DNA from 4 places in the Lysinibacillus sp. 1 U-2021 genome. Region 4 is predicted to be linked to each of the others. Evidence: riboswitches for the same ligand, from Rfam matches in the RefSeq annotation. Region 4 holds a riboswitch; each other region holds the start of a gene.
What was found. Region 4 has a riboswitch for cobalamin ahead of paoD (molybdenum cofactor insertion chaperone PaoD). Riboswitches for the same ligand answer to the same signal wherever they lie in the genome.
Positions count from the first base shown of each region.

Region 1: another riboswitch for cobalamin. It lies ahead of QH639_RS21735 (ABC transporter substrate-binding protein); the one in region 4 lies ahead of paoD (molybdenum cofactor insertion chaperone PaoD).
Region 2: another riboswitch for cobalamin. It lies ahead of QH639_RS09545 (energy-coupling factor ABC transporter permease); the one in region 4 lies ahead of paoD (molybdenum cofactor insertion chaperone PaoD).
Region 3: another riboswitch for cobalamin. It lies ahead of QH639_RS21745 (hypothetical protein); the one in region 4 lies ahead of paoD (molybdenum cofactor insertion chaperone PaoD).

Region 1 is NZ_CP123966.1:4,103,330-4,105,532, forward strand. Features, by position in the region: gene QH639_RS21735 (ABC transporter substrate-binding protein) at 1-740, opposite strand, end outside; cobalamin riboswitch at 904-1,090, opposite strand; gene QH639_RS21740 (elongation factor G) at 1,273-2,203, shown strand, end outside.
Region 2 is NZ_CP123966.1:1,869,149-1,871,351, forward strand. Features, by position in the region: gene cobJ (precorrin-3B C(17)-methyltransferase) at 1-45, opposite strand, end outside; gene QH639_RS09540 ((2Fe-2S) ferredoxin domain-containing protein) at 50-421, opposite strand; cobalamin riboswitch at 568-749, opposite strand; cobalamin riboswitch at 1,000-1,184, shown strand; gene QH639_RS09545 (energy-coupling factor ABC transporter permease) at 1,334-2,080, shown strand; gene QH639_RS09550 (energy-coupling factor ABC transporter substrate-binding protein) at 2,084-2,203, shown strand, end outside.
Region 3 is NZ_CP123966.1:4,106,378-4,108,580, reverse strand. Features, by position in the region: gene QH639_RS21750 (GNAT family N-acetyltransferase) at 1-515, opposite strand, end outside; cobalamin riboswitch at 729-912, shown strand; gene QH639_RS21745 (hypothetical protein) at 1,139-1,894, shown strand; gene QH639_RS21740 (elongation factor G) at 2,042-2,203, opposite strand, start outside.
Region 4 is NZ_CP123966.1:2,877,784-2,879,986, forward strand. Features, by position in the region: gene QH639_RS14770 (HEPN domain-containing protein) at 1-222, shown strand, start outside; gene QH639_RS14775 (LysR substrate-binding domain-containing protein) at 704-1,114, opposite strand; partial or broken gene paoD (molybdenum cofactor insertion chaperone PaoD) at 1,093-1,368, opposite strand; cobalamin riboswitch at 1,329-1,554, opposite strand; gene QH639_RS14780 (hypothetical protein) at 1,745-2,035, opposite strand.

The sequences.
Region 1 (2,203 bases), 1.2 Mb from region 4:
TCCACATCACCAAAGATATTTTGTCCACCCGCGATTGTCACAAGCTCATTCATAAAGTTTTGACCAGCTGTAAATACATCCTTTTCACCGCTATCAAACACAAGAACACGTAATTTTTCGCTATCTTTTGGTAATTTAGCTTGTACTGCCTCTACATCTTTCGTCATTTGCTCAATTAAAGCTTCGCCACGATCCTCAATACGGAAAATCTTCGCGATATTGCGAATATCAGTGAAAATATCTTCTATTGTTGGCTTTGTCATGTTGGAAGCCGTATGTAAATACGTATGGATGCCTAATTCTTCAAGCTCTTCTGGTGTGCCTACACCCTTTTCGCCAAAGCCACTTTTCCAGCCAGCATATAGGAAATCTGCCTCGGCATCGATGACTTGCTCCTTCGTTGGGTATTGATCGGAAAGAACAGGGACCTTATCGTATGCCTCTTGCAGTGGTTCATAGATTTTATCATCTAAGTAAGCTGTCCCTACCATAGAATCCTCTAAACCAAGTGCAAGCATGATTTCTGTCACATGTTGATTTAAGCTAATCGCTTTTGTTGGTGCTTCCGTATATGTTTGAGTTGTGTCATTATTTTCAATGGTTACTTCTGCTGCCGCCTCAGATGGCTCAACCTTTTCACCTTGTGCAGCTGATTCCGTTTTGTCCTTTGCGTTACAAGCCCCTAAAACAGCGACCAAGGCAATGATCATCATCAGCCATATACTTTTCCATTTCTTCATGTCCTTTTCTCCTTTGCTGTTAAAATATAGAAAGAAATCAGAGACTTCTTTACTACTAAGGTAGTTGGAAGGGCATAAAAAAACCCTCTTGTCGCCAAGAGAGTAGCATAGTGAAATAACGGTATCATTACCTTCATCACTATCCCCATCCTCGTGGTTCTTAGTCAAAAAATACATACTGGCAGGTATCCTGGCTTAGGTTCATCATCTATACGCCTTCCCATAGTTTCACTACAGTGGCATGCTGTATAGACTCCCCATTTACAGTTGCGGGACAGCATCGGAATTGCACCGATTTCCCTTTTAAGCAAATGACAAATGCCATTTGCACCAATACGTTCTATAATGGTCAATACTATTGATAGACTAGCAGAAGAAAATTTATCGCGCAATCAGTAGTATGACACTAAAAGTATAATCATCATTATATTAGCACTATTTTGACATAAAGACGAACTATTTTACAAGAAATATAGAAGCTAGTATTCTGTTACAATAAAAAGATAGCATTCTATAGAAACGAGGATTTCTTATGTACAAAACGATCGGTGTACTTGCGCACGTGGATGCAGGAAAAACGACCTTCTCTGAGCAAGTGCTTTTTCATACAAATAGTATTCAAGCACGGGGGCGAGTTGATCATCAGGATACCTTTCTTGATCATCATGAGCTAGAGCGCAGACGAGGCATTACGATATTTGCCGAGCAAGGGCGCATAAATATTGGCGATGATACATACACATTGATTGATACGCCAGGGCATGTCGATTTCTCCCCTGAGATGGAGCGTGCTATTCGTGTGATGGATTATGCCATTATTATCATTAGCGCTGTCGAAGGGATACAGGGCCATACAGAAACAGTGTGGCAACTTTTACGTCAATACCATGTCCCTACCTTCTTCTTTATCAATAAAATGGATCGTGAGGGTGCCAATATGGAGGCTGTCATCAGACAGCTTCGCAAAGATTGTTCTCAGCATGTATTGTTCATCGATGAGCCACTTCGAGCAGACTATGTATCAAATAATATTATGGAATGGCTGGCGGAGCGCGACGAAAAATTGCTTGATGCCTTTCTAAATGAGTCATTGGAGCATGAACAGTGTCTTGCTCAATTAAAGGAAATGATTAAAAATGAAGGTGCCTTCCCTTGCTTTGCTGGCTCGGCCTTAAAGGATGAGGGCATTCAGGAATTTCTTGACCAGCTCCCGCTGTTAACGGCTTCCCATTTTGACAAGGATGCCCCGTTTGAGGGCGAGGTTTTTAAGATTCGTCATGATGGGCACCAGCGTTTAACCTTTATGAAGGCAACCAAAGGCTCGTTGCATGTACGAGATGAATTTTCATTTGACGAAGTAACAGAAAAAGTGACCGAAATTCGCCTTTATAACGGCAGTCGCTTTGAGACCGTTCAACAGGTAGAGGCAGGAGAAATTTTCGCTGTCAAAGGACTGAGCCAGG
Region 2 (2,203 bases), 1.0 Mb from region 4:
TCCAGGTCCAAAGCCTACTACGAAAATTTTTCCTTTTTGCGCCATGTTGTTACCCCTCTTTCACCTTTTCGATCCCTTTAATGGCAGTTGTTTGAGCAGTACGCTGTAATGTACCTTCACGAAGTGTAAAGACATGTTCGTTGTATAAGGATTCATGATGTAAATCTTGTACTAGTGTTCTAGCATGCTCTGTTGATGGCACACGATACCAGTTTCCTTGAGGATAAGCGATTACCACACAAGCATCCTTGCAGCGTCCATTACAGCGCGTTCTTGTCGTATGTATTTCCTGATCGAGTGCTTGCCGCTGTATCTCATCTCGAATGGCTAAGGTAATTTCCTCCCCATCCTTTTTCATGCAGCTACTGCCATTGCAAATAAAGAGATGTGTTTTCATCCCCTCTAAATTCCAAGTTGTCATCTTCTGTCTCCCCTCATTTGCTTTTTGGAAAAAGAAAAACCTTTACTCTATAACGAAGAGTAAAGGTTTTGTAGAAGCCAAATAAAAACGAATAGAATGAAATACAGGTACCCGCTTTCGCTTCAACTTCTCCCTCCGAAAAGTTTGCATGCACAATCAAATAAGCAGGTTTCCTGACTTAAGCTTCATTTTACTGTCGCACCTTCCCAAGTTTGTACCAGTGGCTTTGCGATTTCATCAGCTATTACAGTAGCGGGGGCTGTATTGGATTTTCACCAATTTCCCTATTATCTCGAGCTATTCGAGCACTTATTGACGTTTTATATGAAATTTTTAGTAGAATTTTAAATAGAAAACTGTCTTTATCATATCTTATTATTTTAAAATTTCAATATTTCTTTAAAAATTTATGACAAATTTATCAATTTTGAATGGAACTAGGTATGAAATTTATACAATCATATAATTTGCACACAAAATTTTATCAGAATATTCACCGTTGACCTTTAATTTAAAAAATTTTATAAAAGGTATAGCATATTTATGGAAATTCATGTTACACTTTGTCGTGAAATCTCACAATTTGAATGTTTTTCGGTGCAAAGTGCTTGTCATTTTGCTTAAAAGGGAAGCCGGTTTGAGTCCGGCGCGGTCCCGCCACTGTAATAGGGAGCTTTATAGAATATGTCACTGTCCAACGGATGGGAAGACCTATAAAGCATTGAACTAGAGCCAGGAGACCTGCCGAAAAATAAGTGATCGTTTCAACCTACGAGGATAGGTGTGCGGCTTAGCAGATGAGACTGTTATTTGCTTTTTTAGCTATGCACTTTTCCACCTAAGGAGAAGTGCTTTTTTTAATTACGCACGCAATATTCTAAAAATCTATTAATTAGTTAGGAGGAAAGCTTTTTGACATTATCATGGTGGAAACTTAGTTATTTTTTACTGGCCTTTTTAATCGTGCCAAAACGTGCCTTTGCCATGCATATCATGGAAGGTTTTTTACCAATCGAATGGGCTATTTTTTGGTGGGTGATCTCTATCCCATTTATCATTCTAGGATTGCGTTCTATTCGAAAAACCATTGATGAAAATCCTGAAACAAAAATGCTTTTGGGGCTTTCAGGAGCCTTTGCCTTTGTGCTATCCGCCCTAAAAATCCCTTCAGTTACAGGTAGTTGCTCTCACCCAACTGGTGTAGGACTTGGGACAGTACTCTTTGGCCCTCTAGCAATGAGTGTAATTGGAACAATCGTTTTATTATTTCAATCTTTATTATTAGCTCATGGAGGAATTACAACTTTAGGGGCTAATGCCTTTTCTATGGCTATTGTTGGTCCTTTTATTGCTTACTTTGTCTTTAAAGGGGCTCAAAAAGTAGGGTTGTCATTTTCACTAGCCATATTCTTTGCAGCTATGCTTGGTGATTTAGGTACATACATTGTGACTTCTGTACAACTAGCACTAGCCTTTCCTTCAGAGGTTGGAGGCTTTATGGCATCCTTTACAAAGTTTGCAGGTATTTTTGCCTTAACGCAAATTCCTTTAGCAGTGAGTGAAGGAATTTTAACGGTCATTGTGATGAATTTCTTGAAAAAATACAATGTTAGCGAATTAAAAACGTTACGTGTTTTCTCAACAAAGGAGGCACATTAACAAATGAAAAAAAATTTATTGTTATTAGCAATTGTTGTGTTGTTAGCCATCATTCCCTTATTCATACAAAAAGGTGCTGAATTTGGTGGTGCTGATGGAGAAGCAGAAGCAGCTATCGGTGAA
Region 3 (2,203 bases), 1.2 Mb from region 4:
AACATGCGGGCATTTGATGCTAGTTTTTCCTGTGAGAATTTATGAAAGTAAATTTCTAATGCATCTCTTTCTGCTGTTTCTCCAAATAAACTTAGAAAAACTTCCTTATATTGTAGAAGATCTTCCTTGTTACTTACTTCTGTGATGGTAAGATAATTGGAAATTCGTGGACCTGTGTGAAGTGTATGGTCAAGCTTCATCATCATATTTCGTTCAGCTTCCTGTAAATTGCAGTCTTTTATCAGTTGTAGCCAATCATCGCTTAGATAGTTGGCATCCACCCACGTGCTGAAGGGAAGTTTATTCACAATGAAATGATTAATCCTTTGTTTAAGATGATTTTCCTTATGAATTATAGGCGATTTCGCTACTAACAAATTAAATGTATCAGTTGGAATATTTGTATTGGCTATGACAAAATGAGCTTCCTCTATAATTTGTCCAGAAACGGCTCGAGTAAATAGTTTCATTTTTTCCTCTAAATTACTCGTTACTAATTGTTGACTTGTTTTCATATTTTTCATCCTTCCACTATTAGAAGTACACTATCTTTCATTATAAAGTCAATGAAAGATAAAAAATACGCAGTTCACCTTTTTTATATCCCCCTATAACTTTATTAGTAGTTTGGAAAATATTATGATATTTGACTTTAGAAAAACACTACTTTACAATTGATTTTAGTAATCTAATAGGAATGTGGAGTACACTCGATTCCTATGACAACTGAATAGCGTGTAGTAAGAGGTGTAAATTGCGTGCAATTTGCTTAAAAGGGAAGTCGGTGTGAATCCGACACTGTCCCGCAACTGTAAATGTGAGCGACTTTTCAGCAACCACTGTCAAATGACGGGAAGGAGAAAAGAAGCGATGATCATGAGTCAGGATACCTGCCTGTTACGAGTACACACCATAAACCTACGAGGAATAGGAGGTGGCATGTTGACAAAACAGAATGCTCTGTTCGTCACAGTACGTCAAACGCCCATAGTAAATGAAAGGGTTCACCATCGAACTCGTTCACACATACTTAGGGTTTGTTTGGCATTGTGTGATGAAAGAAGATAAAATGAAGGATTTCCTCAAAAGTAGGGAGTCCTTTTTGTTTTGAAAATATGTACGCAAAGGGGATGCACGTATGACAAATATTCATGTAACGACAACGTTGGAAACGCCTTATGAAGATCTGAACATTTGTAAGCAACCACGCACAGAAGTTGCCAAGAAAGCGAAAACAAGAATGGTGGTCGAGTCTCTGATCGATCAATTATTAGCAACGAAGCTGATTCGTAATGATCGCTTCTTTGAGCAAATCTTATATAATAAAGAAATTATTTGGATACAAAATGGGGATGTGGACGGTCATCTTTTAGCGAAAGCAGCCATAGCAGATGAACTAAAAACAAAGACGAATAGTTTTATGATGTACATGCCGACCAATCCGATTGTCTATGAGGTCAAAGGAGAAGCGTATCACTTAATTACGCGCATTGATTCTACACGCGCAAAGCCCAACCTCGACCGTCTATCATTGGAGCCCAAGCCTGTTTTAAGTGCCGCTCGTGTCAATGACTTATTATGCTCGATTGTCATGCGCTTTTACGAAACATATTTATATGATTTAGCATCTCATCATGACAAACTCATTGCATTTGTGCAGCAGGAATATGCCCAATTTATTGAAGCGGTGCAAGCGTTAAATGATTATCATTTCAACTGGCATCCACGTGGCAACGGTCACGAGCTTTTACTGCAATTAATTGATCATCTACAACTATTAAAAAGTCAACCTGGTAAGGTACTCATTGATTTTACGAACAAGCATGACTATGTAATAGTTGAACCCGCATATTTGTTGGACAATCCAACAAAGAAAGCTGTCGGTGCACTATAAAAACAAGCCCTCCATTTTTTGGAGGGCTTGTAATATCTTATGGCAGGGTAGAGATATATTGATGCCCAAGCAAGAAATACCCGCGCTAGAGCGATGGATACCCGCGGAAGCCGAGGAAATACCCGAAGCGAGCAGGCTCATCCCATCCTACAGGCAATGCATGGCTGCCTGTGCTTCTTGCCATGGAACCGAATATCCTTTGCCCTTAGCACAAAAGATACTAGAGGAACTATACTCAGGGTCGGCATTTCTATCGTAGCCAAACTGTGCAATCACATCCTCTGTATTATGGCACACATCATAGCCATC
Region 4 (2,203 bases):
GGTGTAAAAAAAACATCTAAGACGTGGACATTGGGTACAGCGGATTCTCAGATGGCTCTGAATGTGCTAAATAAAGTGCTGAAAACTAGACATAAAATTGCTCATACAGGTTATGCATCTGAAGAACTTAGTTACAAGGAAAATTTTGAAAATATGGAAGTGATATATGAAATTGCAGTTGCAACAGAAAAGCATGTGTTGGCATCTTTAAATATTAAATAAGTTGAAAGGAGAGTTTTTTATCGTATTGCTTAATCATGCCCGTTTCTCGCTCATAACAGACATAAACTTCAGTTATAGCATAAAGGTATGCATGCTGGGTGGGGAAAGTATGAAGGAAAAGAAGACTGCTGCGCCGTTTGTCGTCACGTTTATCTTCATTGGCTATGCAAGTCGTAATACAAGGTGGGACAAAACTGAGACACATAAGGCCTCGCAATGGCTTGCAAGGCTTTACATGTTTTGATGTGGTGGGACGTGTGAGCGCAGTGTTGATGGGGTAATGCTTTGAATTAGAAGCGGATTCTTATAATTCGTAATGCGAAGGTCGTAGGTTCGACTCCTATTATCGGCACCATTAAAATCAAAGAGTTACCCCATATTTAAATACACCACGTTTCCTCCTGTGCCGCATTTGTGCCATTGTAACCTTGGCAATTCATCAAAATACTGTTCTGACATCAGGCAGTGCAGGTGCAGCTATTTAAACCAATTGCTGCCGCCATTCTTTGACGTAGTCAATCAGGGTGCGGAGCTTTGGTGCAATATTGCGACGCTGTGGGAAATACAGATAGAAGCCCGGAAATTGTGGAAGAAAGTCATCAAGCAGCGATACAAGCTTACCGCTTTCAATATATGGCCTGAAAGTTTCCTGAGTGGCAATTGTTATTCCTCCGCCGGCAAGAACCAGCCTCAACATCAGACGCAGATCATTAGTCGTAATCTGCGGTTCAATCGCAAGGTCGAAAGTTCTCCCGTTTTCTTCAAATGGCCAGCGATAAGGCGCAACCTCCGGGGACTGACGCCAGCCGATACACTTATGGGTATTTCCCTCGGAGGCGAGAAAGCGCTTTCCACGCCCGGCCGCAAGGATCAGGACGACGGGGGCAGGCATGAATCCTCCTCCTGATGGAGACGTACAGAGGCGATTTCTGCCAGCACGGAGAGTGCCAGAGTATGCGCATCCCGGGCTTTGGGGAATATCCCGACGGGGGCCCGGATTTGCGCTGTCTCCTCCCTGGACCATCCCAGCTCGTGGAGCTTTTGCAGACGTAACGTGTGGGTTCGATGGCTGCCCAATGCGCCGAGATAAAAGGGTTTTGCTTCTCGCGCGGCCTGCAACACTGGCAGCTCCCGGTTGAGATCATGGCACAGCAAAATGACCGCCGTATCGGTATCGATCTGAGCGCTGGCTGAGGCCGGAAAAAGATCCGTAACAGTGGCCTTTTGAAATGTGCTCCCATTTACAGTTGCGGGACAGCGTCGGATTCACACCGATCTTCCCTTTTAAACAAATTAAAAAATCTAATTTGTACCTCTATCCTATTATTCCGTTTTTATTATTATACCATAAGGTTTATGTACTCAGACACTATCCTAATTGATTACTAATATCTATTGTAAAGGAGTCAATTTTCAAAGTCAATTTCAGTCAATTCAGCAACTTACTTTTCTGTTTCAACATTTTAACAATAAAAAAAGAGAGTGTAACACTCTCTTCAATGCTGCCAATTGATTTTTTTATTTATTCATCGTCCGCAGCGTATTCGTCGTATTCTTCATCTTTATGTTCTTTACATGCAAAAGCTGTCTCGTCATAGATGAGATGCAAATCTTTTTTATGAAATGCTGCTTCTTCCCCACAGAAAATACAATATGCATAAGGTGCATCTTCATCATGTTCATTGACGCATTTTACACATACTACTTCATCTGAATAATCCTCTTCTGATCCTCCACAATAAGTCCCACGCTCATATACGTTGATTGCTTCCCCTTTATCAATCTCTCTGTCACATGATTTACATAAAACCATTCATATTACCCCTCTCATTTAAATCCATTTTATCACAGATAATTTAACCATCTCTGACCTTTTATACTTTATATAATTATCAATAATATTCCAAGTATAAACTTTTAATTTAATAGTAGTTTCGAATATTTTATTCTCCACACAAGGCGAAACATTCTATTTTGTATT